DNA from 4 places in the Bradyrhizobium sp. 142 genome. Region 2 is predicted to be linked to each of the others. Evidence: predicted binding sites of a transcription regulator. Region 2 holds the regulator's gene; each other region holds the start of a gene.
What was found. The regulator LexA, encoded in region 2, represses DNA repair genes until DNA is damaged. The targets are predictions, from matches to a motif close to TGTTCNNNNTGTGTTCNG.

Region 1 (7,710 bases), on a different contig from region 2:
TGTTCCTAGATCGGCTCGTAGGTTTCCGTCCCGCAGATGTCCTCGGCCTCCGCGCGTCGGCGGTCGATCACCTTTCCGCCAGCGATCGTCACGATGTAGGTCTGGGGGCCGAGCGCCGTTCCGGTCGCGGAGGTGAGCTGCGCGCGGACGCAGGCGGTCCAGCCCGGTCCGCGGACCTCGTGATGGGGCAGGGCGACCTGCACTTCGCGAGGGTAGGACGTCGTGAGAAAGACCACGTCGATCTGTTCGCGGACCACGCGTTTGACGTCCGGGGGCTGTTCGGGCGGCGGCTGTTCGGCCTCCTTGATGCGCATGAATTCGGGCACCGGCGCCCGGCTGTCGGCAAAGCCGCAGCCGCCAAGCGCAAGCGCGCCGGCGAGCAGCGCCGCATGAGCAATGATTCGCAACATTCGTGAAGGTCCCCTGCGGGCCATCAGATAGGCAGGAATGCGATCCGGCGAAGTCCCGTCCGATCAACATTTGCTGAAGTCGGTGACGCCGCAGCATTGGCTATTACGGGGATTGCGGGCTAATTTATACCCCGGACGAGGGGGATTGCGCCAATGAGAATTTTGATCATAGCGGCGGCCGTGCTGGCGCTGACGGCCGTCTCGGCGCAGGCGCAGATGGGCGGCGGCAGGCGCCAGCCCAATGAGGCCGTGGCCAAGCCGGACAACAAGCCCAAGGTTGACGAAAAGGCCTACAAGGCGGCGCTCGAGCGCATTCCCGAGCCCAAGGATAAGTATGATCCGTGGGGCGGAGCCCGCCCGGGCGAACCCACGAAGAAGCCGAAATAAAGCTTGGCGGGCCGTAACGATCCGCCTGCGATATCCGCCGCGATGCCGCCTTCGGTACAACGGGCGCTGCCATATCGGGCAAGCATGATGCTGCATCAGTGCACGATGCGAACGTTCATTCACATCATGTGCATGACTATACGAAGGCGAGGCCGACGCGCCTGTCGTTGCGCCACACCGGCCGACAATCTCGCACGAAATTGTCGCGTGAAATCGACAGCGTGAACGATTGCGGCAACGTGACAGGGTTTTCGAGATCGATTGCGGCGCCGCTCGCCGACATGTTTCGCACCGTGCACGCAAAACCACTATTTTCAAAGGCAATCGTGCCACCCTTGAAGACCCGGTGCCGCTGTGCCGTACGCTTTTCGATCATCCGCGTTAATCCATAGCGATGATTGTGAAATAGTGCATAGAAATTACCTTGAACTAAACTCAATACTGCCGCTACTTGCACCGCGCTTCAGACTTCGTTTACGAAATTGAAGCGGAGCGTCTCTACGCCGACTTTTGCCGCGAGCCTTTCCTTTATGGCGCCGCGCGCCGATGGAGATATTGATGAAGACCATTCTTTCGATTCTGTTCGCCGCAGCTCTTTCGCTGTCGTCCATTCCCGCCAACGCCACCAAGCTCGATCTCTCGACCATGAGCTGCAAACAGTTTCTCGAGAGCGGCGACGACACCATCAAGCTGGTGCTGACCTGGATGGACGGCTGGTACAAGGGTGACGAGGATAACGCGATCATCGACACCGACGTGTTCGTCGAGAATGCCAAGCAGTTCGGCACCTATTGCGGGAAGAACCCAACGGTCAGCATCGTCACCGCGGCCGACGAAGTGCTCGGCAAGTAACCCCGCAGGCCCGTACGCTTCATCGAGAGCCGCAGTGCGCTTTGCGCTGATGCGGCTCTCGGCCTTCGGGATCATGCTTGTCCCGGCAGCATCGCGAACGCGCTCGACACCATGGCCACCGGCTTGTTGTCGGTGGCGGAGAGCAGGGTGACGCGGCCGAAGCTCATGGTGCGCCCGAGGCGCACCACGCGCGCGTCGGCCAGCACGTCGGACGAGGAGACGGCGCGCATGAAATGCGTGGTCTGGTCGACCGTTGTCATCGGACGGTAGCCGCGATTGGCGGCCAGAAGTGCGATCACCATGGCGGTATCGGCCAGTGCCATCAGCGCCTGGCCGCACACCACGCCGCCGTGGCGGCACAGCCGCTCCGAAAACGCCAAGCGCAGCAATGCGCCCGGCTGCCAGTCCGGTTCATCGGACGGCGGGGCGTGCTCGATGCGCTCGACGGAGAGGTTGAGATCCTGGACCCAGGGCGCAAAGACCTCGCCGAGGATCCGTCTGGCGTCGGCGATGCCGAACTCCGCTTCTGGCTGCGATGGCATGCTGTCGTTGTCCTCCATTGTTGCCGGATGTTTCGGCCATACTGCGCGCATCGGCGCGGCAAAGTCACCCGGTCTCCCGTCGGCTTGAAGTCCCGTCGGCTTGAAAATGCCTGACTTCGCCCTCTATGATGCCGCGCTTGGGAATGGGGTGGACGATGTTGCGTCGATGTGTCCTGGTCGTTTGTCTGGCCGCGCTCGGCCTTGTGCTGAACGGGTGCACCAAATGCGGCCCGATCTGGGACGACTGGCTGAATGCGCCGAAATCGTGCAGATCGGACCGGCTCTAGCGGCCCCGAGCGACCCCAAGGTCGCGACCGGGGTTGAACAGGGACGACAGGGCGCGGGGCGATCCGCCCTTCTATGGATGATCAAGGAGCGAATGATGAAGCTTTTCCGTATGGCTGCGGTGCTTGCCGTGCTGGCCGGACCGGCCTATGCGCAAATGCCCAATATCAACCTGCTGCAGGATGGTCCGAGCAAGACCCCGGAGGAGAAGGCGGCCGAGGCCGAACGTGAAAAGGCCTACAAGGAAACGCTGAAGAAGATTCCGGACACCAAGGCGTCCAACGATCCCTGGGGCGGCATGCGCTCCGATCCGCCAAAGCAGCCGGCGCCGAAGGCATCGGCTGCAACCGGTGCGCCCAAGAAGACCAAGACCGGCACAGCCGCTAACTGAACGATCACGGGCGGAGGCGGCTTGCGCCTCCACTCGGGACTCCTGTTCGGCCCGCCTGCTTCCTACATTCCCGAGAGAGTGTTGCGTTGAGGAGGCATCACATGGCCGATCTGCCGCGGGATCTCGCCAAGCGGATGGCGCGCCAGCGCAAGGCGGGCGGTAAGCCAGCCGAACAGAGCGGCGACGGCTATTTGCGTGAAACCTTCACCTTGCCCCGCCCGGCGGCGCGCGCAAGAGCGCAGGCCTTCTTCGCCCGCTACCCCAAGGCTGGTTATATGAGCGAAGTCGAACACTGGCGCGAATTGCCTGGCGGCGAGATCGAATTCACCATGCGGCGGCTTCCCAGCGCCGACTAGGCCAGGCTCGGAGACAAAGACCTACTCGAAGGTCTCGGCGACGATACGGATCCGGAACACGGGCTCTTTGGCTTCGTCGAGCAGCTCCATATGCCACTCCGAGTTTTCCTGGAGCTTGCGGGAGATGCCCGCGGCCATGTCGGCGCAGACGCTGGTCATCTCCTTCCAGGCCGAATCGCGATCGGCAAATTCCGTCGCATGCTCGGCACAACCGGAATAGCGGCCGTTCCGGATTCGAAAGAAATAATGCGGCATGGCTGGCACCGGTCGCGTAATGGCCTGCCCCCAAGCCACGAGGCGTTCAATCCAATCCCAAATGGCCGGCAGATCAATTCCGGGCGTCTACGGAATGGCCGCCCATGGCGGCTGCCTGCGAGCCCAAGCAAGCCACGCCGCGCTAAAAATCGACCTGAAAGCCGCCGGTCCGCCGGTTCAGGCGGTTTTCCGTGCCAGCGCTTTCAACTCCCGATCGATGCGCAACTGCACCCGCCGGATCGCCAACAGGTCGATCTTGGTCTCGGTCTTGCCGCTCTTGACCTGGTCGCCGATGCAGAACTGCCACTGCCAGACACCCGGAATCGCCGTTTTGGCAACGGTGAAGTCGATGCCCCTGTGATTCATGGTCACCTCCACGATTCATCTTTCCATGACCGGAAACATGTTGGGCATCACATATTCCGCCGACAAGTGAAATCTTCCGGTAAGCCTAGGATAATTCACGAAAATCTCGAAAATACGCGCGGCTCGCAACAAACGAAATCGGATTCCGAAAGACGCGGGAGCGGAAAGCTTGCGGCGCGCCTGGAGCCGTCGTCGCCAGCGGCCAAGTCCCTGCCGACGCGTTCCACCGCAACTCGGGCAGATGGCCCAGGAACTCTGTTCATGGTCGGAGAACCACGGACAGGTTCGGTGGGTGAATCGCTAAAACCGCGGTTCCCATCGCGCAGAGGGAATGACCGCAAGCCGGTGACCAAGCCGCCCTCCTGCGATCCACGGCACATGCCTTGCTTGCCAGATAGGCGAAGGCAACATGGGCGCATCATGCTCGGCATTCCCCGTCGCTACAGTCATTTCGTCTTCGGCGTCATCCAGTCCGGCCTGACCTCGCTGATCGCGGCGGGGATTGCCAGCTTTCCGGCGCAAAGCGCGATGCTCTTCGTTCAACATTGGACAATCTCGTGGCTGGTTGCATGGGCGGCGATGCTGCCCATCGTGCTGCTGGCGGCGCCCGCGATCCGCGCGTTCGCGCTGCGGCTGACGCGGGAAGAGGGGACCGGCTGAGCAGGTTGCGGAAACGAAAAAACCCCGCTTGGGGAGAGCCAAGCGGGGCGAGAGGTTGTTGGAGGCTGAGGTGCTGGGCTTGCAACACCATAAGCCGGACCATCGTAGCTGGCGCAGCTTACGACAGCCTGACAAGCACGCCGACCGAACCACAGAGAGCGGTGCGCGCGTCGACCGAGTATGGCGCCGCGTGGGTGAAGGAAGGGAGCTTTTTGAGGCGCTCCAACGTCCCAATTCGAACACCCGATTGCACAACTTACGACACACCCGTCGGCGAAATTCCGTCCGTTCGGCGAAGCCATGGGGGAAACGTGGTGCGCCGACAACGGGGTGGCATCATGGATAATGTAGAGCGGTCATTCGCCGCCGCGACGGCGGCTGGCTTCGTGGTGCTGGTGATCGGCATCGTGCTGTTGGCGCTGATCTAGACCGGCACGACGAACAGCGACGATGCGGCCCCGAGCGCGGATCCGCGCGAGCAGGTTTGGTCGCCGCCAGGGTTCAAAAATATCGAAACAACCCCATGCAAAGCTGCGGCCGGTTTCGGCCCCCGCGGTTGGCGACGAATGGGTATTAGGTACTTGGTCCGCAGTCGCGGTCTTCGAACGGGGGAAGACCAACCGAGGCAGCCCGTGAGCCCGGTCTATGGCTTGGGCGGCTGCAACCCGGGTGAGGTCAGCCACTCGGCGATATGAGCCGTGGTCTCGTCCTGCCTGGCCTTGCGGAGGAGGGTTTCCCGCAGGGAGCCGGGGGGCAGCTTCCAGGCTTCCTGTCTCAGCCGTTCGGCTTCTTCGGCCAAGCGTTCTTCGAGGGGGGAACTCTGTTTGAACCGGCGACGATGCGTCATGGCTAGCCTGTGGATGCGGATCAACCGTAGGAATTGAAACCTCGATCCTATTATGCCCGCGTGCGCCGCTTGGTTCCAAAACACATCGAACTGGAACAAGCCAAAATTCAACTTGGGCACGGCTCTCTCCGGCCACGTTGTGCCGGAGGCGAGCGGTCTAGCCGAACAAGACACTGCCCAGATCGGTGACGATCAAGCGGACGTCATCAGCGCGAAAGCGGCCACTGGAAAGATGCAGGTCCAAAACCAACCTAGGCCACTTTGAAATTCAACTTAGGCCACCGAAGTCGGAAGCAGGCCGGCGCGCCCCATAAAAGAACATATTGCGAACCAAGAACAAATGGGGTACATTGTTTTTATCGCCGGCCCGCCCCACCCACCGTTTGTCCCTCTAGCGAATCCTCGCCATAAGGAGCACGACCCAATGTCCACCACTGCCCTGCGTATCGTCGAAGGATCTTCCATGGACAAGAGTAAAGCTCTGGCCGCTGCGCTCTCCCAGATCGAGCGTCAGTTCGGCAAGGGCTCGGTGATGAAGCTCGGCAAGAACGACCGGTCGATGGATGTCGAGGCGGTGTCCTCCGGATCGCTCGGGCTCGACATCGCGCTCGGCATCGGCGGGTTGCCGAAGGGACGCGTCGTGGAAATCTACGGGCCGGAATCGTCGGGCAAGACCACGCTGGCGCTGCACACGGTGGCGGAAGCGCAGAAGAAGGGCGGCATCTGCGCCTTCATCGACGCCGAGCACGCGCTCGACCCGGTCTATGCGCGCAAGCTCGGTGTCAACATCGACGAGCTCCTGATCTCCCAGCCCGACACCGGCGAGCAGGCGCTGGAAATCTGCGACACGCTGGTGCGCTCCGGTGCGGTCGACGTGCTGGTGATCGATTCGGTCGCGGCGCTGGTGCCGAAGGCCGAGCTCGAGGGCGAGATGGGCGATGCGCTGCCGGGCCTCCAGGCCCGCCTGATGAGCCAGGCGCTGCGCAAGCTGACGGCCTCGATCAACAAATCGAACACCATGGTGATCTTCATCAACCAGATCCGCATGAAGATCGGTGTGATGTACGGCTCGCCGGAAACCACGACCGGCGGCAACGCGCTGAAATTCTATGCCTCCGTCCGCCTCGACATCCGCCGCATCGGCGCGATCAAGGAGCGCGACGAGGTGGTCGGCAACACCACGCGCGTCAAGGTGGTGAAGAACAAGCTGGCGCCGCCGTTCAAGCAGGTCGAATTCGACATCATGTACGGCGAGGGCGTCTCCAAGATGGGCGAGATCCTCGATCTCGGCGTCAAGGCCGGCATCGTCGAAAAGTCCGGCGCCTGGTTCTCCTATGACAGCCAGCGTCTCGGCCAGGGCCGCGAGAATTCGAAAGCGTTCCTGAAGGCCAATCCGGACATCACCGCCAAGATCGAGACCGCGATCCGTCAGAACTCCGGCCTGATCGCCGAGCAGATTCTGGCCGGCACCCCCGAGCGCGACGCCGACGGCGACGAGCCGGCTGACGAGTAAGCCTTAACAGTAGAGTTTTCGCGAGGAGCGGGCGCTGAGGACGTTGAGTTGCCGACGTCTTCGGCGCCTGTTTCGTTTTGGGCGGCTCTTGGCTCAGATACATTCACTGGTTGCATCTTGGGGCCGGGGCGGGGCCTAGGCTTCGGTTGCTGATATTTTGCATCAGTTCATGAGTTGATGGGTGGTCATGCTTATTGTTCAAACGCAACACGCCAAACGCACGCGCAGATATTCCATCCTGATGATGATCGTCCTGCAAGGGCTCGGATCGATCGCCAGAATTGGCGCAATTCTCTCGCTACGCTGGGATTCTCTTCCGAAGAAAAAGTAAGGGCGTTCAGAGGACGGCCATGTCACATTTGATCCTGGCGACGAATGATCGAGCGCCACTTCAATTGCAGCCAACACGTTTAGCGAACCTCACTCTCGGCTTTTCTCTGCGCTTCGTTTGCGACAGTCTGCCCTCCGCGGAGCATCTTCTCATGGGGCTGGAGCCGCGTTCGGCGAAGCACTGCAATCCCGGCGATCACTGGCTTGATGACGCTCCCCGGTGCTCGTTGAATGGTTTCGGCACACGAGATGTCAGCCTTTTCGAGCTCTGCGCGAAGTTCGACTCGATCGAAGTGTGGGTCGATCCGCAAGCAAACGATCAGCTCGTGCTTGTCTGGCTGCTTGACCTGCTTCGCCCCTACAAGGAGATCACGACGAAGCTGAGCCTGATGCATACGGATGATGCGGTTGCGAACTACCGCGCGGAATCCGTGGCAAAATGGAAGCTGCCGGCCTTCAAAGTCACGGACAATCACCTGGCACTAGCGAGCCGCACTTGGCAGGCCTGGTGCGCGC
Region 2 (7,710 bases):
TGAATAGGCGTCGTTCGCGCTCACTGCCGCCCGTGCCGCCCAGAGTCCGCCATGCGGACCGGATACGAGGAGGGTCAGACACGCGCCGGTGAGCGCGCCCAGTGGGAACAGCAGGGTTTTCCGCATGGGTGGACTGGCCTTTTTGCTTAGCGGTTCTGTTGGAGCTTGGGAGCCGCCATGCAAATGGCGATCCAGCCCGTTTCTCACAATACCATTCCGGTTTCTTCAAGGCCGGCGAGCCCGCCCGGCGGGTACGCCGCAAAAATCCCTTCGCCCCGACCTAAACTTTTGGCAACGTTCGAGGACCGCCTCTTGCACGCCGGAATTGGCCGGCCGGCCCACGCCTCACAGCCATGCGATTTTAGGATAGTTTTGGAGCCCCGGACGGGATAGGCGATGGCATAAGGCTTCAAATTCTCGGGAGGACAACAATGAACGAAGGGATCCGGCCGCAACGGAACGTCGAACTCGGCGCCAGCAATGAGCTGTTCCAGAACCTGCACGAACTCATTCGAAAGGCGCGCTCCAACCTCAACCAGAACGCCTGGGACTATATCGTCGGGGCCGCCGAGACCGAAACCACGATGCGCCGCAACCGCATGGCGCTGGACGAGATCGCCTTCCGGCCGCGCGTGCTGCGCGACGTCCGCAACGTCGACGGCTCCGTCGAGCAGTTCGGCCGCAAGCTGCGCCTTCCGGTGGTGCTGGCCCCTGTCGGCGCGCTCGAAATCTTCGATCCCCAAGGCGCCGCCAGCGTGGCACGCGGCGCCGGCGCCTTTGGCGCGGCGCACATGCTGAGCTCGGTCTCCGAGCCCGGCCTCGAGAACACCGCCGAAGCCGCGCCTGATGCGCTGCGCTTGTTCCAGCTCTATGTCCGCGGCGACGACGATTTCGTCGCGGATGTCGTCAGCCGCGCCGTGAAGCACAGCTACGCCGGCTTCTGCCTGACCGTCGACACCGCCCATTACAGCCGTCGTGAACGCGACATCGCCAAGCGTTACGTTCGCGAGAGCCGGCTGCGCGCCACCGGCGGCGACTTCCAGAAGGGTCTGGAGTGGCGGACCGTGAAGATGATCAAGGACAAGTTCAGGATTCCGCTGATCCTCAAGGGCATCGCGACCGCCGAGGACGCGCAGATCGCGGTCGATCATGGCGTCGAGTGGATCTATGTCTCCAACCATGGCGGCCGCCAGCTCGATCACGGCCGCGGCGCCATGCATGTGCTGCCCGAAATCGTCGAGGCCGTGAAGGGCCGCGCCAGGATCATGGTCGACGGCGGCTTCTGTCGTGGCACCGACATTGTCAAGGCGATCGCGGCGGGCGCCGACCTCGTCGGCATCGGCCGGCTGCAATGCTGGGCACTTGCAGCAGCCGGTGAAGCCGGCGTGACGCGGATGCTGGAGCTGCTGGAGGATGAGGTGCTACGCTGCCTCGGCCTGTTGGGGGCCACCTCGTTCGCCGAGATCAACAAGTCCTGCCTGCACCCGGCGGCCGCCACCAATGCACCGAGCGTGTTCGGCGCGTTCCCGCTGTTCGACGTCGAGCCGTATCGCTACTGACCCGAAAGGATGCAATGACCCCACTCTCTCCCGGCAGCGCGGATGCGCTTCTGTTCGACCTCGGGCGCGTCGTGCTCGACATCGATTTCTCCAAGGCGATCGCCTGCTGGGCTGGACATGCCGGCTGCCAGCCGGAGGCCATCGTCGCGCGCTATGTGCGTGACGAGGCCTACCGGTTGCACGAGGTCGGCAGGATCAGCGATGCGGAGTATTTCGCCTCGCTGCGCGCTTCGCTCGGAATCGGCATTTCGGACGCACAGTTCCTGGAGGGCTGGAACGCGATCTTCGCAGGAGAGATGCCCGATATCGCAGAGCTGTTGCCGCGCGCGGCCACGCAGATGCCGCTCTACGCCTTCTCCAACACCAACCGTCCGCATGTCGACTACTTCTCGAAGGAATATGCCGATCTGCTCGGCCATTTCCGCGAGGTCTACCTGTCGTCCAGCATCGGCCTGCGCAAACCCGATGCCGAAGCCTTCGACCATGTCGTGGCTGCGATCGGCGTGCCGGCAAAGCGCATTGTGTTCTTCGATGATCTCGCCGAAAACGTCGAGGGAGCGCGGGCACGCGGATTGACCGCGGTACACGTCATGTCCGCCCGGCGACGTCGGAGAGGCGCTCAGGGCCTTGGGGATCTGATCGGGAACCCGGTTCCCCGGAACCAAATTGTCCCAAATGAGGAACCAAATCATTTTGCGCAATTTTATACGGAGTTCCGGGAACGGAAGCCCCGCCTCCGGACTATTGAGTCCGTCGGTATTTCTACGGACGGACACATCATCGTGTTGGGCAAGACCTACCTTACCAAGCAGGCCTCTCTCCTTCTTGAATTCGCCAGAACCACCTCGGACTCGGAGCTCTCGGCCAAGCTGATCAGTAAGGCCGCCGATCTGAAGTCTCAGGCGGATCCGCTGCCCGACAAGGATCAGGGTCTCCAAGCTCCTGACGTCCGTTCCAACGGGCCTACAGGGAGTTGATCGATGCTGGCCGTGGCTCTGGTCGTTCTCGTCCTTGCCATGGCCACGCTGGTCCCCGTCGTTCTCGTCGTCTGGATCATGCCGCGCCGGACCTGACGGCTACTCTTACCGGGCAAAGTCAGGCACGATGATTCATCCTGCCTCGCCGTCGTTTTGCCTCTGCGCTCGCGCTCGGCTAGAACTTCGCCGTTCTTCGTCCGACCGTGCCCTGCAGGAGTTTTCCCCGTGGTCTTGATGCCGGTTTCTGACGCGCTCGCAGCGGTGCTGGCGGGGACAGAGCCTCTGGCCGAAGAGGTGATCCCTCTCGCCGATGCCTTCCATCGCGTGCTCGCGCGCGACGTCGCGGCGCGGCGTACGCAGCCGCCGCAGGCGATGTCGGCGATGGACGGATATGCCGTGCGGACAGCCGATGCGGCAAAGATCGATGCAGAACTCCACCTGATCGGCGAGGTCGCCGCGGGCCGCCCGTTTGCGGGAACGGTCGGGGCAGGCGAAGCGGTGCGAATCTTCACCGGCGGCGTCGTTCCCGATGGCGCTGATGCCGTCGTGATCCAGGAGGATACGGGCGCGGATGGCAAGCGCATCACGATCAAGGAAGCCGCAATCGTGGGGCGTCACATCCGCCCCGCCGGCGTCGATTTTCGCGAGGGCGACGTGTTGCTGCGGACGGGCACCCGCCTTACCGAACGAGATCTGGCGCTCGCCGCCGGCATGAATCAGCCCTCCCTTCCGGTCCGCCGCCGTCCGAAGATTGCGATTCTCGCGACCGGCGACGAGCTGGTGATGCCGGGAACCGCACCCGGCCCCGGACAGATCGTTTATTCCAACGGCTTCGCCCTGCACGCGCTAGCGCGCAGCGAAGGCGCTGAAACCATCGACCTTGGAATTGCCGCGGATACCCTGGACGCCACCACCTCCGGCATCCGCCGCGCCCGCGACAGCGGCGCAGACATCCTGATCACGACGGGCGGCGCATCTGTCGGCGACCACGACCTGGTCAAGCCGGCGCTGGAGGCCGAGGGCATCTCCATGGCTTTCTGGAAGATCGCGATGCGGCCGGGCAAGCCGATGATGCACGGACGGCTCGGCGCGATGCGCGTGATCGGCCTGCCCGGCAATCCCGTGTCATCCTACGTTTGCGCGTTCCTGTTCCTGGTTCCGCTGATTCGCGCGCTGTCTGGCGGCTCAGTGATTCATCACCGCCGCGAGCGCGCCGTGCTCGGCCGCGATGTCGGTTCCAACGATGCGCGCGAGGATTATCTTCGCGCGCATCTGGAGGTGCGGGAGGACGGAGCGCTGGTCGCCCTTCCCGTCAACCATCAGGATTCTTCGCTGCTTGCGAATCTGGCTGCGGCGCAGGCACTTCTCGTGCGCGCGCCGTTCGCGCCGAAGGCCGAGGCGGGCATGCCTTGCGAAGTGCTGCGGCTGCCGGCTTGAACGCGCCGACCGCACGCGTTTCCATAACTTTGTCGCGTTCACGGTAAATTAAGCAGTTGCGGAACACATATCGAACATATAGTGTCCGTTCATGATTTGTTTCGAGCATCTAGCGGCTCGCCGCTGAATTCGCCGTCTCGGAATCGAACGACATCAACCGGGGGATTTGGTCGAGATGTTAACGCGCAAACAATACGAGCTTCTGCGGTTCATCAGCGAACGTTTGAAGGAAAGCGGCGTGCCGCCCTCTTTCGACGAGATGAAGGACGCGCTCGATCTGCGCTCGAAGTCGGGTATCCATCGCCTGATCACCGCGCTCGAGGAGCGCGGTTTCATCCGGCGTCTGCCCAACCGCGCCCGTGCCATCGAGGTGATCAAGCTGCCCGAGCTCCAGGCCGCCGCCGGCACCCGCCGCGGTTTCACGCCGAGCGTCATCGAAGGCAATCTCGGCAAGGTGCGCGCGAGCTCCAGCGCGTCTACGGACGACGGTGAACGCCCCGTTGCCGTGCCGGTGATGGGCCGCATCGCGGCCGGTACGCCGATCGAGGCGTTGCAGACCCGCAGCCACACAATCAGCGTACCGCCCGACATGCTCGGTTCAGGCGAACATTACGCGCTCGAAGTGCGCGGCGATTCGATGGTCGAGGCTGGCATCCTCGACGGCGACATGGCGCTGATCCAGCGCAACGAGACTGCCGATACCGGCGACATCGTCGTCGCGCTGATCGACGAGGAGGAAGCAACGCTGAAGCGCTTCCGCCGCCGTGGCGCCTCGATCGCGCTCGAGCCCGCCAACGCGGCTTATGAGGTGCGCATCCTGCCGCCGAACCGGGTCAAGATTCAGGGCAAGCTGATCGGGCTGTACCGGAAATACTGAGCGTACCCGACGGTCACGCGATACCCATTGGAGCGGACGGATTGTCCGCTCCGGCTGGATGGTCTCTCTGGTTCTGCACAGATGATCCGGCCACCCCTCCAGCGCTACATCCTCGGCACGCCGCACGAAGCAGTCATCGCTTCGCGGCCTTGTGAGACCGAGGAGACAACCATGCGCAAGATCATTCTGAGTATGCTCATGACCGCTTTGATCGGGGCGCCGCTTCGCAAGCCGTCGCCGCACAGTCGCATCATCATGCCCGCAAGGAGACAGCGGTGAGCACGCAATTCCGCAATGCCCACAGCGCGGTCGAACAAACGTCGCAGCCGAATTGGCCGTATTCCGGCTGGTCTGCACCAGCGGGCCGCTGACGTTCGAGTCCGCGCAAAATGCACGGACGCAGGCTTTGTTCCTACTGGATTCGGGAAAGATAATGTGATCGCAGCCTGCGGCGGCGAGCCGCAGATTTGCCTACAACCGAGCAGATGCTTATGTACTTTCCACTCTGATAGAGGCCTGCGCCTCAGAAGAGGCGCGGGTTGCTATCTTCGAATGAGGAGCACCCGATGTGTGACTACAGCCTGCATGCCGTCGCGACGCGCCCGGCCGAAGTCGGCGAGACGATCGTCACGACAACCTTCCGCGGCACCTCGACGCGCGGCTTCGCCTCCGAAGCCGATCTCTCCGTCGCGGTCTGCCTGCTGCCGGGAACGGAGCTCGCCTTCGCCGACAACGTCCGCTACGACAATCGCTGGATCTGGACGCGTACCGTCAACTCGCGCGTCGGAAAGTTCGGCAAGATCGATTCGCACATTCCCGATCGCCACCACGACGCGATCGAATTTCCCGACGGCAAATACGTGTTGGTCACGCAACTCGTCGAAGGCCAGCGCGCAACCGTGCTGCAGCTGCCGGTGAGCCAGCCGGTCGGCGAACGCGAGCACAAGCCGCAGATCATCGCCGACAGGCAGCCGACCGTCACCCGCTTGCCGATCGGCTGACACTGCCGTCCCCGGCCGCAAGGTCGAGGCCAGGATTGAAATTGCCATCGCCGGCCGAGGCCGGCGAGATGGAGTGTTTTGCGGCCCTCGAATTCAGATGGGCGGCTCCTGCCGCCCGTACACGTCGCACGAAGTTTGGGCCGCCCTGCCTGAATTTTGAACGCCCGCTCCGTGGCCAAATGGCCGATGCTGATGCAGCTTGAGGCGGCGGGCACGCTCGATGAAGACCTTCATTCGCGTCGTTGAACTCTGGGTGCCTGACCAGACGCGCATGCGGCTGGAATTCGGCGGCGGCCTCTACAGCGAAGGCCTGTGCGCGTTCAGGGCCGTAAGCGAAAACTTGCGCTTCGGATATGACGAGGGCCTACCAGGCAAGGCCTGGTCCAGCGGCCACCCCGTGATCCTCACCAAATTCGCCAACTCGTATTTCAAGCGGACCGATCAGGCCATCGCGGCGGGGCTGACCTGCGGCGTGGCGGTGCCGGTGTTTGCCGGCGAATTTTTGCAAGCCGTCATGGTGCTGTTCTGCGGCGACGACGAGGCGCATGTCGGCGCGATCGAGCTCTGGCACAACGATCCGGACGTCTCCCACGAGATGGGGCTCGTCGACGGCTATTATGGCGCCGCGGACATGTTCGAGTTCAACTCGCGCCACACCAAATTTCCACGCGGCTTCGGCCTGCCCGGACGCACCTGGAAAGCGGGCGCACCGCTGATCATCAAGGACCTGCACGACGCCAAAAGCTTCCTGCGCTGGGAGGACGCCGCCAAGGTCGGAATCAACCTGGGCGTCGGCGTGCCCTACCGGACCGGCGCCGACCACACCTGGGTCCTGACATTCCTTTCCGCGCAGGCCACGCCGATTGCGCGGCGCTTCGAGATCTGGGTGCCGGACGCGGCCCGTTCGGCGCTGGTCTTTCGGGCCGGCGATTGCAGTGCGCAGACCGACCTTGCCGCGCTCTATGCGACGAAATCCATCGTCAGAGGCGAAGGAAGCATCGGCGGAGCCTGGGCAACCGGCATGCCCGCGCTCAACGACGATCTCTCGCATGACGCCTCGATCGCGGCCTCGGAAGCTCGCGTATCGGGGCTGAGCCGGATGGTGGCGCTGCCGGTCATCGGCAATGCTGGACTCGAAGCCCTGTTGGCCTGGTATCTGTAGCCGTTCCGCTCAATCCTCGGCCTGCAAGTCGGCCTCCGATGGTGTTGCGTCCTTGCTGCGGGGCGCGGCCGTCTTCGGCGCAAGGCTCGTGTCGAAATCACCCTCGCCTGCGACGGCCGGCGACCATGGGCGGCTCGTGCCTCGCGCCCTCACCGCTTGAACCGCAAAGCCGTCGCCGCGCTGCGTCAGCGCCAGCGCGCCCTGTGCGGTGAGGCGTTGCCGATCGACCACCATCGCCGCGCAATCCGGCGGCGCAGGCCGAGCGGTGACCACCAGCGCAGCGCGACTGCAATCATCAGCCAGCGCGTCGACGCGCAGCGCTAGCGCAACCAGGCGTCCGTCGGCAAGCGGCGTCACGCAGCCCAAATCGTCGCACGACGCGCCATCGCTGAGTGCGGCGTTGCCGGCGTTGCGAGGATCGGCATCCGCCGCGAGCCATTCCTTGAGCAGAAAGGCGTCCTTGCTCGTCCTGATCAGATGCATCTGCCCGTCCCTGCTCCGCACCGCAATGCTCTGGCCGTCACCGGCAATCAGGACATCGGGCTGCCGGGCAGAGAGTCCCCAGGCGATCGAAGCCTGCAGCACCAGCGCGCCGGACCAGCGCAGGGGCGTGCGCAACAGGCCCATCAGGATGGTCCCGAGGCTTGCCGCGACCAGCGGCGCGATGCCGAAAGCCGGGATGCGGCCGACCGCGCCC
Region 3 (7,710 bases), on a different contig from region 2:
GCCGACGGCTTCGATGGTGGTGATGGCGCCGTTCTCGACCGCGCTGACCGGCAGCACGCAGGAGCGCACCGCCTTGCCGTCGACATGCACCGTGCAGGCGCCGCACTGCGCGATGCCGCAGCCGAATTTCGTGCCGGTCATCCCGAGGATGTCGCGCAGCACCCATAGCAGCGGCATCTCGGGGGGCGCGTCGAATGATTTCGTCTCGCCGTTGATGGTTAGAGTTTGTGCCATATGCATCCCCTTGCTCGACGATCGCTTGCGGCGATCGGGTCGGCGAATTGGCGCGACCATAATCATACCAGTGCGAAACGACGAAGCGTCGAAATTCCTGGCAATGCATATTTGCGCAGGTAGCGCGTCAGGCCATGACGTTCACGAATTTGTGCGGCGATCGCTGCATCGGTTTTGGGCTAATTGATATGATAATCGTCATGTTTTGAGGTGTTTTCTTCCCATGCGTCATTGATCGCCGCAGATGATCGTGCGAATGCGCAAAATCATGCGATGTCGATATTCGTGCGATTGGGAAAGTCAGGCGACGGCGAGCACGGTGCGCTTCTGACGGGATCAATCAGAACGGCCAATCGCTGCATCTGCGATGCGATAGCCAGCCTGCGCGATGATGGCATCATGCGCCTGTTTTGCCCGACGGGGCAACGGGTTCTACCAGGCGCCTAAGCCAACCGCTTCATCAGGCGCCTAAGCCATTGATTCCGCGCGCCCCGGCTACTGTGCATGGGGTTGTTTTGCCGCTTTTTGATGCAGGAGCGCCACAGCACTGTGGCGCGATGCGCATCGCGGCGGCCGTCAGCTGTGCCGGAAGCCCATCCGGAATGCGCCCCAGTGTCTGCCACGGATCATGATCGGCGACGACAGGTCTTTCATCAGCACGAACTGCCCGCCGCCCATGTCGCGGCGATAGGTTTGCAGCAGGAAGGGCTTCGTGTTCGCCGCGACCTTCTGCACCGCCCGATCGGTGAACAGGCGGCGGTTGCGGCAATTGGCGTTGTTCCAGACCGGGTCCTTGCCCTGCGGCAGGCGGTAGTTCGGATTGTGGGTCGGCAGATAGCCGCCTTTGGCCCAGGCGACGCAGAACACGATGCGGGGATCGGATTGCTGGATCGGGTCCTGGATCGCGGGCAGTACGCGATCGGTGAATTCGACGTAGCTGGTGAGATATTGTTTGGGATCGGTGCCGGCGATCTCCCGATAGGTCTCGTCCATCAGCTGATCGAGGGTGATCTCGCCGCGGTCGATCGCGGCCTCGAACTCGGCCGAGATCTGCTTTGCGGTATCGACGACGGCGCGGATCAAGGAGGCATCCGACGTCTCGACGCCGCTGTCGGCGATCAGTGCGATCAGGCCTTCGGAGGTGTCGAGCAGTTTTGTCACCCGCTGGTCGGCATTCTTGAGATCGCGAGAGGAGAGGTCGACGCCCTTGGCGAGTTCGCTGAGCTCGCCAATGACGGTGTCGCAGTGACCGAGATTGGAGGTCGCGGCGCGCGTGACGCTATCGATCTCGGCTTCCACCGAGGCAAAGCCCCGCTGCACGCGTGAGATGATGTCGGAGATCTGCTGGGCGCCTTCACCCGCGGTCTTGGCACGCAGCGAGGCGTCGCTGCTCTCGCCGATCAGGCCTTCGATCTGGCCGTCGAGATCGCGCACGGTGTCGGAGATCTGGTGCGTCGCCTGGCGGGTGGCCTCTGCGAGGTTCTTCACTTCGCTTGCGACCACGGCGAAGCCGCGGCCGGCATCGCCGGCGCGCGCCGCCTCGATCGTTGCGTTGAGCGCGAGCAGGTTGGTTTGCTTGGCAATGGCCTCGATCGAGCCGGAAACCTTGGCGACCTGAGCCAGCGCGGAGCCGACCGCGCTGAGCCGCGCCTCGATCCGGCCGACGGCCGCGACGAGCTCCGCGATATGGCTGACCGCCGTGTCGACGGCGTTGCGTGACTGGGCGATCTCGCCGACCGCAGCCGAGGTGGTCGATTGCACCGCCTGCGATGCATTGGCGATGTCGTGGTTGGCCGAGACCATCCTCTCGGCCGTCTTCTGGAGGTGATGGAATCGTTCAGACTGGTTCGCAACACGGCTTGCGACCTCCTGGACGTTGCCGGCGATGTCGGCAAGCTCCACGCCGAGGCCGCCGATGCGGTCGGCAAGCTGGTCGATGAGGCGCTCGGCCAGTGTCCGGTTCGATCCGGTGTCCAATACTGCAAGCTGCGCGACGGACATGTTTGGGCTTCCTCCAGTCAGAGCCGTTCGCCGGCCCTCCGCGCATTCCCATTCCAATTCCGACTCTAAAGGATGATTCGCGCCTGGCGTCTTGCCTGAACGTGCACTCGAGCGCGAAGAAATATCATCGCGCTTCAGGTCCTTGTTCGCGCGAAAGCTGCGGCTCGCCTCTTCGAAACTTGCGCTAGAGCTTGTAGGCCGTCCTGAATCCGCCCCAGTGCCGGCCCTGCACGCGGATCGGAACGTCGATCTCGCGCATCATGACCGTGTTCCCGTAGCCCATGTCGCGCGCATAGCTCTGTACCAGATACGAGCGCAGGTTGTGCGCCGCCGCCAACCCCGCCGGATCGTTGAAAATCCGCCGGTTGCGGCTGTTGGCCGTATTCCAGGCGGCATCGCCCGGCCGCTGCGGATGCGAATAGATCTTGTTGTGCACCGGCAGGAAGCCGTTGCGGTCGACCATGGCGCAGAACGCCATGCGCGGCTCCTTCGCCAAAAATGCCTCTTGGAACGGCGGCAGCGCGCGGTCGGCCCAGTCCAGATATTTGGTGCGGTACTGCTGCGGATTCGTGCCGGCGATTTCGACGTAATCGGTGTCGAAGAGGTCGTCGATCTTGACCTCGCCACGCGCAACCGCGTGTTCGAAGATCCTGGTCAGCGCGGTGCCCGCCTCCATGGCACGGGTGACGTACTCTGTGTTCTCCTCGTGGATCGACCAGAGCTTGTCCTCGATCTTCTCGCTCAGTTCGGCATTGGGGCTGACGAATAGCGTGCGGGCGCCGGCCTTGGTCTGCTCGACCACGCGCAGCCGGCAGGCCCCGACATCCTCGAGGCTGCCGTCGATGATCGCCTGCGCTGCGAGACGGCCTGCGTCCGCGCCGCCGATCAGCACGCCATCCATTGAGATCTCGTAGACCGGCAAGATTCCGCGCGCGGTTTCGAGTTTGAGATGGCAGGGCAGTCGCTCGGTCTTGCGGCGATCGTCGTGCTCGCTCTGCCTGAGCAGGATCGCGCACCGCGATTTCAGCTTCTGCGCGAAAGTCGTGACGGCCTTCCCGGCACTGGCGACGTTCTCGCCGTGGGTCCAGGCGGCCTTGGTCGCGGCATCGATCTCCGCCGCGCTCTCGCCGACCGAGATGATGAACTGCGACGCGCTGGCGGCGTTGCTGGAAACCTCGCCGGTGGTCGCATTCTGCTCGGCAACCGCGCCGTTGACGGTGTCGAACACCGGGCGGATCGCCTCGATCGCCTGCGAGATGCGGTGCACTGCGTCCGCAGAGCCGGCGGCGTCGCGCTGGAGCGCGTCGATCTTCTTCGTGATCTCTTCCGTTGCGCCCTGGGTCTGTACCGCGAGCGCCTTGACCTCGGTGGCGACGACTGCAAAGCCCTTTCCAGCAGTGCCGGCGCGCGCCGCCTCGATGGTCGAGTTGAGCGCGAGCAGCGTCGTCTGCCGTGCGATCTGCGCGATCAGGTTGACGACATTGCCGATCGCCGCCGACGACTCGCGCAGCCGGTCGACATTGGCGCGCGCCTCCTGCGCAGCGGCGCTGGCCTGGTCGGCGAGCTTGCCGGCCTCGCGGACCTGCGCGCCGATCCCGTGCGCGGATTGGGTGAACTTGTCGGCGGCCTGGGCGAAGGTAGAGGCGTTCGATTGCGCGAAATTGGTCCGGCCGGTCAGTGCGTCGGTGCGCTGGCGGATATCGGCAAGCGTCGCCGCGGTCGCCTCCGCGCCGCCGGCCACCGAATTGGCGGCACGCTCGAGCTGGCGAATCATCCCTCCCAGCTCGAGTTCCAACAGTTCGAGGATTTCCCTGGCCGAATCGCCCTCGGCGGCTGGCGCAGGCTCGGAATTGGCGGCCGGCTGCGCAGCCGGCGGGGCTGCCATAGGCGCGGCCAAATCCGGCAGACGTTTCCGAAACAGTCCGAATGCCATCAGGTCTCTCTTGTCGGGGGACGGGCGGACGCTATTTTCGCAAGCCGAAATGAAGTCAGGGTTAACGATGCCTGACATCTGGACACGAGCCACTACGCTATTACCTTAAAGTATGAGAGACCCTTTCATTCCGGCGGGTTGGCAGCCTATAAGGCCGCGCTTCCCACTCTCGCTGGCGGACGCTTCCCGTAAGAGACCAAGAGACCACGCATGGCCGGACATTCCCAATTCAAGAACATCATGCACCGCAAGGGGCGGCAGGATGCCCAGAAGTCGAAGCTGTTCGGCAAGCTGGCGCGGGAAATCACCGTTGCGGCCAAGCTCGGGACGCCCGATCCCAACATGAATCCGCGCCTGCGTGCGGCGATCACCGCGGCGCGCCAAGAGAACATGCCGAAGGACAATATCGAGCGCGCCGTCAAGAAGGCGCTCGGCAATGAGAGCGAGAACTATGACGAGATTCGCTACGAAGGCTATGGCCCCGGCGGCGTCGCCGTCATCGTCGAGGCCCTGACCGACAACCGCAACCGCGCCGCCTCCGACATCCGCTCCTTCTTCACCAAGTCCGGTGGCAATCTCGGCGAAACCGGCTCGGTGTCCTTCATGTTCGATCGCACCGGCATCATCGAATATGAGCGCAGCGTCGCCTCCGACGATGCGGTGCTGGATGCGGCGATCGAGGCCGGCGCCGACGATGTCGTCTCCGGCGAGAGCGGCCACGAGATCTACGCCTCGACCGAAAGCTATCGCGACGTCGCCAAGGCGCTGGAAGCCAAATTCGGCGAGCCGCGCAAGGCCGCGCTGATCTGGAAGCCGCAGAACACGATCGCCGTCGATGACGACACCGGCGAGAAGCTGCTCAAGCTGATGGACCTGCTCAATGAGCACGACGACGTCCAGCACGTCTACGCCAATTTCGAGGTCTCCGACGCGCTGATGGCGAAGATAGGCGGGTAGGGCCCGTCAGATAGCCGCGCAATCTCCGCTGTCATCGTCCGGCTTGACCGGGCGACCCAATATTTCAGAGACTGTGATGGGGTACGGACAAGCTGCGGCGTACTGGATACCCCGCTTTCGCGGGGTATGACGGCGTGTGTTGTGGCTTGCAGCGCGGACTCTGGCACCGGAGCCCTCTTTCCTCTGTTACTTCCGTTCTGTTTCTGTTTCGCTCCTTCCGGCCAGCCGCTATCACTGGTCCATGACCGCGCTCCCGATTCGCGTCCCCGTTCGCATCATCGGCATCGACCCTGGCCTGCGCCGCACCGGCTGGGGCATGATCGAGTCCGAGGGCAATCGCCTGATCTATGTCGCCTGCGGTTCGGTGGAACCGCCGGACGACCTGCCGCTGGCAAGCCGCCTGCTCGCGATTCATGAGGGCCTTGCGGCCGTTCTCTCCGCCCACAAGCCGGTGGAAGCCGCGGTCGAGCAGACCTTCGTCAACAAGGACGGGGTTGCGACGCTCAAGCTCGGCCAAGCCCGCGGGGTGGCCATGCTGGCGCCCGCCATGTTCGGCATCAGTGTCGCCGAATACGCGCCGAACCAAGTCAAGAAGACGGTGGTCGGCGCCGGCCACGCCGACAAGCAGCAGATCGCGATGATGCTGAAGATTTTGTTGCCGAAGGCCGAGCCGCCGTCAGCGGACGCCGCCGACGCGCTGGCCGTCGCCATCACCCACGCTCATCATCGCCAGAGCACGGCGCTGCGGCTGAAGGTGGTGGGAATATGATTGTTCGCCACGCATCACCGTCGTCATGCCCGGCCTTGTGCCGGGCATCCACGTGCTTTCTTGCCGATGTCAAAAGCGTGGATGGCCGGGACAAGCCCGGCCATGACCAGCGAGACTTGCCTGCCGCCGCCGGGGAATCAATATGATCGGCAAGCTCAAGGGCCTGATCGATTCCTACGGCGAGGATTATGTGCTCCTCGACGTCGGCGGCGTCGGCTACCAGGTGCATTGCTCGGCGCGCACGCTGCAACATCTGCCGGCGCCGGGCGAAGCCGCAGTGCTGTCGATCGAGACTTACGTCCGCGAGGATCAGATCAAGCTGTTCGGCTTCCGCACCGACCAGGAGCGCGAATGGTTTCGCTTGCTTCAGACCGTGCAAGGCGTCGGCGCCAAGGTCGCGCTGGCCGTGCTCGGCACCCTGTCGCCGTCCGACCTCGCCAATGCGATTGCGCTGCGCGACAAGGCCGCGGTGGCGCGCACGCCTGGCGTCGGTCCCAAGGTTGCGGAGCGCATCGTCACCGAATTGAAGGACAAGGCGCCGGCCTTCGCCAATGTCGATCCGGCGGTGGTGCATCTTGCCGGCGCTGTCGACGACCAGCGCGCCCCGCGGCCCGTCGCGGATGCAATCTCCGCGCTGGTCAATCTCGGCTATGGCCAGCCGCAGGCGGCAGCGGCGATTGCATCGGCCGCGCGCAGTGCCGGCGAGAGCGCCGAGACGGCGCAGCTCATTCGGCTGGGCCTGAAGGAGCTGTCAAAGTGATCGCGGCCCACGCCAATCCCGTCGCCGCCCTGTTTCGTCGCCTTTCGCGCGTGGCCGGTATCGTCGTGATTTTCTCCGTTGTGGGGCCGCTGACAACCGCCGCGCTGGTTTCGGTGACGGTGACAGCGCTCGGTGCCGCGATGCTGCAGATGTTTCTTGCGCTCCTCGATCTGGAGGCGCTGCGCGCTCTGCTTTCGATCGCGGTCGTGCTGCTGGCCATCGCCACGGTTCTTGCCTCCTTCCTTCCTGCAGTCATCGCCGGCTTGATATTCGCGCTGGCTGTGGTCTACGCCGATCTCAACATGATCTGGATGGCGTGGCTCGCCGCGGCCGTGGCCGCGGCCGGCTTCGTCGCGTTGGGCGTGTTCATTGTGCCCTCCGAAACCTCCGCGGTGATCTTGCCGAGTGTCCGTTCCGCGCCTGAGGCGCTTAAGCTTTCGGCGATGCTTGCCATCCTCGCCGTCATTCCGGCTAGCCTGTGCTGGTGGCTCGCGAAACCGCTGCATCGTGTTATCCTGCCCGCATGACCACACCCCCACGCATCGTCACGCCCGAGCGCCGCAGCGATGATGTCGGCGACACTGCGCTGCGGCCGCAGTCGCTGTCCGATTTCGTCGGCCAGCAGCAGGCGCGCAAGAACCTCTCGATCTTCATCGAGGCGGCGCGCAAGCGCGGCGAGGCGCTGGATCACGTGCTGTTCGTCGGTCCACCCGGCCTCGGCAAAACCACGCTGGCGCAGATCGTCGCCAAGGAGCTCGGCGTCGGCTTTCGCGCCACCTCCGGCCCGGTGATCGCCAAGGCCGGCGATCTCGCCGCGCTGCTGACCAACCTGGAAGAGCGCGACGTGCTCTTCATCGACGAGATCCATCGGCTCAGCCCGGCGGTGGAAGAGGTGCTCTATCCCGCGATGGAGGATTTTCAGCTTGATCTCATCATCGGCGAGGGCCCGGCGGCGCGCTCGGTCAAGATCGAACTGTCGAAATTCACCCTCGTCGGCGCCACCACGCGCGCCGGTCTTCTGACCAATCCATTACGCGATCGCTTCGGCATTCCGGT
Region 4 (7,710 bases), on a different contig from region 2:
TCGCGCCAATCGGCAGGTTGATCCAGAAGATGGAGCGCCAGCCAAGTTGTTCAGTGAACAGGCCACCCATCGCAGGCCCGACGATCAATGCAAAGCCGGTAATCCCGGAAAAGATGCCGAGCGCTTTTGCACGCTCCTCGCGCCCGAACGTACCGCTCAGGATCGCCATCGCAAGCGGCATCACCAGGGCCGCCCCGGTGCCCTGCACTGCACGCGCCGCGATCAACCACTCGACCGTCTGTGCCAGCGCGCAAGCGGCGGAAGCGAGTGTAAACAGCACGATGCCACCAGCGAACATCCTGCGCCGGCCGAACCGGTCGCCGAGCGCGGCCCCGGACAGCAGTGACACGGCGAATGCGAGATTGTAGGCATTGACGGTCCATTGCAGCGTCTCGACCGTGCTTGAGAACTCGGTGCGGATATCTGCGAACGCCGTCGTAAGTACCAAGGCATCCAACGCTATCATGAACGAGGCGAGTGAGGTCAGAGCGAAGACCCAGGTCTTCCCCGCGGGTTTGGAAGCGTCTTGCATCTCGTAAACTCCATCCTGACGCCCGAACGGCGCCGTCGCACGGAGGACGAAGCAAAAGGGCCCCAGGATGCGGCCTCAAAAAGAATTGTCCGGACCGCATCCTTTGGGCCAGGACAGACGTCCTACGTGGTTGAGAAGCCGCAGTGGTGCTGCGGCCGAGGCGAGGAGGCAACCATGAGAAGAACAGTGATCCGCTACAAGACCAGACCCGAAATGGCCGACAAGAATGCCGAGTTGGTCGAGGCGGTGTTTGCCGAGCTGAAGACGGCGCAACCAGATGGCGTGCATTACTTGACGCTGCGACTCGAGGACAACAGCTTCATCCACATTGTCGAAACAACCGTCGAGGACGACTCGTCACCGATCCCGAAGCTTGCGGCCTTTCAGGCGTTTCAGAGCGGGCTACGCGACCGCTGCGCCGAGCCGCCGACCCGTAATAGTGCTATCGTCGTCGGCAACTATCGCATACTGGCGGAGCCATAGGGCTTGGTGATGGAGGCATCATGAATTCAGCTCAGGAAGTCGCAGCACACGACATTCCGGCGGTCCTGCTAACCATGCGACCGCGGCTGCACCGCTATTGCGCGCGCATGGTCGGATCCGCCATCGACGGGGAAGACGTGTTGCAGGACGCACTGATGAAGGCTGTGGAGGCGGCCTCCACGGCCGGCCCGATCCGCAATCCGGAGGCCTGGCTGTTCCGGATCGCCCACAACACGGCGCTCGATTTCCTGCGCCGTCGCAACCGGCAGGAGGCACTGCATTCGCTTCAGGAGGTGGACATGATCGTCGACGAGATCGATACCGTCGCAAGCCGCCAAATCGCCGCGACCAGCCTGCGCACATTCATGCGCCTGCCGGTTGGCCAACGCGCAAGCGTCATCCTGATGGACGTGCTCGGCTGCTCGCTTCAAGAGATTTGCGATGTCATGGACTGGAGACTGCCCGCAGTAAAGGGCGCGTTGCATCGCGGGCGCGCGAGGCTGCGCGAACTTGCTGAGGAACCCGACGATGCGCCGCGTCCGCGTCTATCGGCAGCCGACCGCGCGCGGCTTGCCAACTATGTCGACCATTTCAATGCGCGGGATTTCGATGCGATCCGCACCATGATTGCCGAGGACGTCAAGCTCGATCTGGTGAACAAGTCCCGGCTGGATGGCAAAGCCGAGGTGTCCCGCTACTTCGGCAACTACGCCAAGATCAATGATTGGCACCTCGTACCCGGCCTCGTCGAGGGCCGTCCGGCCATCTTGGTGCTCGATCCCATGGCGCCCCTAGGCGCAAAGCCGAAATACTTCATTCTGCTCGGCTGGTCGGCGGGCAAAGTCGTTAGGATCCGGGACTTCAGGCATGCCGCGTACGTCGCCGATGAGGCTGATGTCCAAGTTGACCAGGACAACATCAGGCGATAGCAGCCCAACCGGGCAGACTGCAAGCTTCCCATGACCATCACAAGTCCTTTTCGGCGAGCTTGCGAAACTCGTCAGGAACCGAACGCGAGATGCCCAGCGCCACGGAGCCATATCCGATCGCATCCCATCCAAAACGATCGCGGATCTTATCGACGGCACGGTCGGCCGCCCAACGCGCCAGGCCTATTTTGCTGCCGGGGCGGCGCGGTTCATCTCGAAGCCCAAGCGGAAGCTCCAGCTCGAGATCCCAGTCCTCCTCGAGATGCGAGACGGAGATCGCGAGGAGCGAAATGGTCTTCTCGTCAGGGTGATCTGCAAGGACGGCACGCACCAGGTCCTCGGCGAGTTCGGCAAGGATCATGGTCGCCGCGATAGGCGCGGCGAGCGTTACCGAGCGCGTAGCTGAGTTCAGGCCGGCGAAGCGAACGCGGACCGTCACGGTTCGGCCCGGCCTGCCCTTGGCCCGGAGCCGGGTGCCGATTCGATCTGCAAGATGAAGCAGGGTTGGTCGAAACACCCGCTCTTCGGCAGGCTTCCTGCCGATCGCCGATTGTGCTCCCGCCGATCGGGCGCGGCGGTGAGCCTTGACCTCGCGTGGATCGCGATTCCACGCCAGCGCTGCAAGCTTCTCTCCTGCCGCAGGACCGAGTAGCCCCTCAAGCGAGCCTCCCGGTGTCTTCGCCAAGTCTCCGATTGTGAGCACGCCGATCTCGGCGAGCCGGGCTTTTGTGACCGGGCCCACTCCCCACATCAGCTCGACCGGCAGATCGTGAAGGAATTGCAACTCACTGTCAGGATCGACGACCACCAGCCCATCGGGCTTGGCCACTTGCGAGGCAATCTTTGCAAGATGCTTGGTGCGAGCCACGCCGACCGAAATCGGCAGGCCGAGTTCAGCCCGGACGCGTTGGCGGATTGTCCTCGCAATTTCGTCGGGTGGACCGAACAGATGGGTACAACCAGCAACGTCGGCGAAGGCCTCGTCGATTGAAATCCGCTCCACCATAGGCGTGAAATCGCCGATCAGCTTGATGGCGGCGTCGCCCAGCCGCTGATATTCCTTGAAATGCCCGCTCACAAATGTGAGTTGCGGACAGAGCTCGCGCGCTCGCCGTCCCGGCATCCCTCCGCGAACTCCGAACGCCTTAGCCTCGTAGGACGCGGCAAGTACAACTCCGCCGCCGACGGCGATGGCTTTGCCGCGCAACGCAGGATCAAGCAGCTGCTCTACCGAAGCATAAAAGGCGTCCAGGTCCGCATGGAGGATGGTGGCTGTCGTCGCCATCCGACCGTTCGTCCGTCACGTTTCGAGGAAACTCTTTTGATGGAACATAATGAGAACATCAGCAGTGAGTGTCAAGCCGGCCTGCGAACCTGTCGGACTGAAGCATGGCCGGCCGTCAAACGCGTCGTAAGACGCGACCGGCACCGCTATGGAGACAGAACCAGCTCAACAGAAGCATCGGCATCTACGTCATTCGAACCCAGGCGCCATTGCTTGCAGACGAATTCACCGCGGCGTCGATGAACTTCACGCCGGCGAGGCCATCCTCGACGGTCGGGAAAATCACCGCCGGATCCGGTGCTTTGCCGGCCTGTGCCGCACGAATGGCGCGCGCTGCCTCAGCATAGATCGTTGCAAAACCCTCAAGATATCCTTCGGGGTGGCCCGATGGCACGCGGGTGACGCGGCCCGCCTCGACCAAGGCCCCGGCACCGCCGCGGGTCAGGAGCTGCTTGGGCTGCCCGTAACGCGTGAACCAGAGATAGTTCGGATTTTCTTGCGCCCATTCGAGCCCACCCTTGGTCCCATAGACGCGCAGCGTCAGGCCGTTCTCATTGCCGACCGCGACCTGGCTCGCCCAAAGCATGCCTTTGGCACCGCCCTTCCACTTGAGGAGAATCTGGACATCGTCATCGAGGCGCCGGCCGCCGACGAAGGTCGAAAGTTGCGCGAGCAGTTCCTCAAGCTCGAGACCTGTGACGAAGCAGGCGAGATTGTAGGCGTGGGTGCCGATATCGCCAATGCAACCGCCAGCACCGGAACGGATCGGGTCCGTGCGCCACGCGGCCTGCTTATGGCCGCTTGCTTCCAACCGCTCGGTCAACCAATCCTGCAGATATTCAGCCTGAACGAGCCGGATCTCGCCGAGATCACCGTTCGCCACCATGGCGCGAGCCTGTCGGACCATGGGATAGCCCGTGTAGTTGTGCGTCACGACGAAGACCTTGCCCGTCTTCCTGACCAGTTCAACCAGTTCCTCCGCCTCGGCGAGGCTCGTCGTGAGCGGTTTGTCGCAGATGACGTGGATGCCGGCTTCAAGGAACGCCCTGGCGACCGGGGCGTGCAGGTGATTGGGGGTCACGATCGAGACCGCCTCGATGCCGTCAGAGCGCGCGGCCTCCGCCTTCGCCATCTCTTCGAAAGAGGTATAGGCGCGGTCGTCGGCGATACCGAGCTCCCGCGCCGAGGCTTTTGCTCGGGCCGGATCCGACGCCAACGCACCGGCCGTCAGCACAAACTGGTCGTCGATACGCGCGGCAATACGATGGACGGCGCCGATAAAGGCCCCTTGACCGCCGCCGACCATGCCCAGCCGGATACGAGCATGACCGCCGCCCCCGCTGCTTGCCTCAATAACCATTTGTTGCTCCTCGCTCAGGAGATGCCGAGCATCTTGCGGTTCATCTGGTCGTCTGCGCCGGAGCCCGCGAAATCGTCGAACGGCTTCTCGGTCACCCGAATGATGTGCCTTTTTATGAATTCGGCGCCCTCGCGCGCGCCCTGCTCAGGATGCTTGAGCGCGCATTCCCATTCCAGCACCGCCCAGCTGTCGTAGTCGTACTGCGTGAGCTTCGAGAAGATCGCGCCGAAATCGATCTGTCCATCGCCTAGCGAGCGAAAGCGGCCGGCGCGGTCGACCCAGCTCTGGAACCCGCCATAGACGCCTTGGCGGCCCGTCGGGTTGAACTCGGCATCCTTGACGTGGAAGGCTTTGATGCGCTCGTGGTAGATGTCGATGTAGTCCAGATAGTCGAGCTGCTGCAGCACGAAGTGCGACGGGTCATAGAGCAGGTTCGCGCGCTTGTGACCCTTGACCCGATCGAGAAACATCTCATAGGAGACGCCGTCGTGAAGGTCCTCGCCGGGGTGGATCTCATAGGCAAGATCGACACCGTGCTCGTCCGCATAGTCGAGGATCGGCCGCCATCGGCTGGCGAGCTCGTCGAAGGCGGCCTCGATGAGGCCGGCTGGACGCTGCGGCCAGGGATAGACATAGGGCCAGGCCAACGCGCCGGAGAAGGTCGCCTGCGCCGTGAGCCCGAGGCGCCCTGAGGCGCGAATTGCGCGCTTGACCTGGTCGACGGCCCACTCGGTGCGTCCCTTGGGATTGCCGCGCACCTCCGGCACGGCGAAGCCGTCGAATGCTGCGTCATAGGCCGGATGTACGGCGACGAGCTGGCCCTGAAGATGGGTCGAGAGTTCGGTGATGGAAAGGCGATGTTCGGCTGCTATCCCTTTCACTTCATCGGCATAGTCCTGGGACTCCGAGGCCTTGTTGAGGTCGAAGAGTCGCCCGTCCCAGCTCGGGATCTGAATCCCCTCATAGCCAAGCGAGGCAGCCCATTCGCAGATCGCGTCGAACGAGTTGAACGGCGCCGCATCGGCCGTGAACTGAGCGAGGAATATCGCCGGTCCCTTGATCATCTTCATCTCGTGCTTCCTTCTCCCTGGATGCTCCAGCAGCACGTGCCTGCCGAGCGCGATATCTCAGCAAAACGAAATGTCGTCATCAAGACCGCGCGCGGTCCGCTTCATCGCCTCTGGTAGCGCGATGTCGGCAGCCTGATTTCGAAAGGGTTGTCCTGGAGATGACGTTCTATCGATAAAATCCGAGAACGGCCTTGGTCTCGAGATATTCCTCCATACCCTCAGGGCCTGCCGTTACCGGAACGCTTGTATCCGCCGAAAGGTGCGTTCGGGTCCCAGTCAGGATAGTTGAGATGGACCGGACCGGACCAGATGCTTGGCGACCGCCCGCACCGGATCCATGTCCCTGCCCTGCACATGGGCGCCGAGGCCGTAGACAGTATCGTTGGCGATCTCGATCGCCTTCACGGGCAGGATGCCATTTACATCGTCGCGATCAATAATTGCGTCTCCCGCAAGCGCCAGGGTGCCTTACGAATTCCTCCGCAGTCGTGCGCTTGCGAGCAGCACCAGCATGAAGGAGGCCGCCGTCATCAGGGTCGAGATCGCGGCGATGGTTGGGTCGATCTCGTCGCGCAACGCAGTGAACATGCGCTTGGTCAGCGGCTGATACTGGCCGCCTGAGATGAACAGGGCGACAATGGTCTCGTCCATCGCCGAGATGAAGGCGAAGATGCCGCCGGCGACGACGCTGGACTTGATCTGCGGCAGCGTCACCGCGAAGAAGCTGCGCAGACGGTTCATGCCGAGGCTGCGTGCCACCATCTCCTGCGCCGCATCGAAACTCTGCAAGCCCGCCAGCACGGAAATGATGACGTAAGGCAGGCCCAGCATCACATTGGCAAGCACGAGGCCGGGCAGGGTCGCGACCAGACCAACCTTGGCATAAACGAAGAAGATGCCGACCGCGGTGATGATGATCGGCACCACTAGCGGCAAAAGCAGCGCCATGTGGATGATGCGCATGATGCGCAGCTTCGACTGGCTGATGGCATAGGCGGCGGCAACCCCGAGCGGCGTCGCAATCACGACGGTGAGGAATGCCACCGTCAGCGTCACCCGCGTCGCCTGCATCCAGGCGGCGTTGGCGAAATACTGCTGGTACCAGCGCAGCGAGAAGGACGGCGGCGGGAAGGTCAGGAAGCGCGCGCTGGAGAAGGAGATCGGCGCGATGATCAGGACGGGCAGGATCAGATAGACCAGCACCAGCGCGCTGACCACGTATAGGGCAATCCGGGCGGGCGACGGTCGCATCATTTCTGCCCCAGCACGCGATCGAGCGAGATGAAGCGGCTGACGACGAGGAAGATCAAGAGCACGCTCAAGAGCAACACCACCGCGACCGCGCTCGCAGCGCCGAACTGGTTGTAGAGCTCGACGTTGCGGCTCACCAGCATCGACACCATCACCGTGCGGCCGCCGCCGAGCAGCTCCGGCGTGATGTAGAAGCCGAGGCAGAGCACGAACACCATGGTGCAGCCGGCGAGCACGCCCGGCAGCGATAGCGGCAGGAAGACGCGGACGAAGGTGAGCGACGGGCTCGCACCCAAGCTGGCGCCTGCCTGCATCAGGTCGGCGGGGATCTTCTGCATGGTCGCATAGAGCGGCAGCACCATGAACGGCAAGAGGATGTGCACGGTCGCCACCACGGTGCCGAAGGTGTTGTGGACCAGCGCGAGCGGCTCGGAGATCACGTCAAGATAACGAAGCAACTGGTTGATCACGCCGGTACGCTGGAGCAGCGCCAGCCAGGCATAGGCCCGCACCAGCACGCTGGTCCAGAACGGCAGCACGACCAGCGACAGGATGAGGATGCTCCATCCTTTCGGCACCGTGTTGGCGAGATAGGCTACGGGATAGCCGAGCAGCAGCGCCAGCACGGTGACGGCGAGGCTGATCTCGAAGGTCAGCGCAAAACTGCGCCAGTAGATGTCTTCAGTGAAGACGCGGCGATAGTTCTCCAGCGAGAAGCCGTCATGGTAGATCGACTGCCAGGCGAGCCAGCCGACCGGCAGCACGATCAGCAGCAGGATCACCAGCAGCGCCGGCGACAC

Region 1: the regulator LexA is predicted to act here: its motif matches at 5,666-5,683, upstream of recA (recombinase RecA).
Region 3: the regulator LexA is predicted to act here: its motif matches at 5,319-5,336, upstream of ruvC (crossover junction endodeoxyribonuclease RuvC).
Region 4: the regulator LexA is predicted to act here: its motif matches at 3,270-3,287, upstream of dinB (DNA polymerase IV).

Annotation. Positions count from the first base shown of each region.
Region 1 is NZ_JADPKQ010000466.1:15,880-23,589, forward strand. Features, by position in the region: gene IVA82_RS42495 (hypothetical protein) at 6-410, opposite strand; gene IVA82_RS42500 (hypothetical protein) at 564-797, shown strand; gene IVA82_RS42505 (PilZ domain-containing protein) at 934-1,254, opposite strand; gene IVA82_RS42510 (HdeA family protein) at 1,356-1,649, shown strand; gene IVA82_RS42515 (PaaI family thioesterase) at 1,721-2,191, opposite strand; gene IVA82_RS42520 (hypothetical protein) at 2,574-2,867, shown strand; gene IVA82_RS42525 (hypothetical protein) at 2,969-3,223, shown strand; gene IVA82_RS42530 (hypothetical protein) at 3,245-3,478, opposite strand; gene IVA82_RS42535 (hypothetical protein) at 3,656-3,844, opposite strand; gene IVA82_RS42540 (DUF2798 domain-containing protein) at 4,265-4,504, shown strand; gene IVA82_RS42545 (hypothetical protein) at 5,148-5,351, opposite strand; gene recA (recombinase RecA) at 5,776-6,864, shown strand; gene IVA82_RS42555 (hypothetical protein) at 7,224-7,710, shown strand, end outside.
Region 2 is NZ_JADPKQ010000118.1:40,827-48,536, forward strand. Features, by position in the region: gene IVA82_RS12055 (S41 family peptidase) at 1-126, opposite strand, end outside; gene IVA82_RS12060 (alpha-hydroxy acid oxidase) at 432-1,559, shown strand; partial or broken gene IVA82_RS12065 (HAD family phosphatase) at 1,574-2,198, shown strand; gene glp (gephyrin-like molybdotransferase Glp) at 2,762-3,973, shown strand; gene lexA (transcriptional repressor LexA) at 4,149-4,850, shown strand; gene IVA82_RS12080 (hypothetical protein) at 5,417-5,851, shown strand; gene IVA82_RS12085 (GAF domain-containing protein) at 6,072-7,013, shown strand; partial or broken gene IVA82_RS12090 (ComEC/Rec2 family competence protein) at 7,023-7,710, opposite strand, start outside.
Region 3 is NZ_JADPKQ010000305.1:29,646-37,355, forward strand. Features, by position in the region: gene IVA82_RS27415 ((2Fe-2S)-binding protein) at 1-234, opposite strand, end outside; gene IVA82_RS27420 (methyl-accepting chemotaxis protein) at 811-2,235, opposite strand; gene IVA82_RS27425 (methyl-accepting chemotaxis protein) at 2,420-4,168, opposite strand; gene IVA82_RS27430 (YebC/PmpR family DNA-binding transcriptional regulator) at 4,379-5,125, shown strand; gene ruvC (crossover junction endodeoxyribonuclease RuvC) at 5,367-5,894, shown strand; gene ruvA (Holliday junction branch migration protein RuvA) at 6,037-6,654, shown strand; gene IVA82_RS27445 (hypothetical protein) at 6,651-7,181, shown strand; gene ruvB (Holliday junction branch migration DNA helicase RuvB) at 7,178-7,710, shown strand, end outside.
Region 4 is NZ_JADPKQ010000130.1:10,411-18,120, forward strand. Features, by position in the region: gene IVA82_RS13085 (DHA2 family efflux MFS transporter permease subunit) at 1-532, opposite strand, end outside; gene IVA82_RS13090 (hypothetical protein) at 707-1,015, shown strand; gene IVA82_RS13095 (RNA polymerase sigma factor) at 1,036-1,944, shown strand; gene dinB (DNA polymerase IV) at 1,982-3,229, opposite strand; gene IVA82_RS13105 (Gfo/Idh/MocA family oxidoreductase) at 3,414-4,589, opposite strand; gene IVA82_RS13110 (sugar phosphate isomerase/epimerase) at 4,604-5,659, opposite strand; partial or broken gene IVA82_RS13115 (aldehyde dehydrogenase family protein) at 5,826-6,061, opposite strand; gene IVA82_RS13120 (ABC transporter permease) at 6,128-6,913, opposite strand; gene IVA82_RS13125 (ABC transporter permease) at 6,910-7,710, opposite strand, start outside.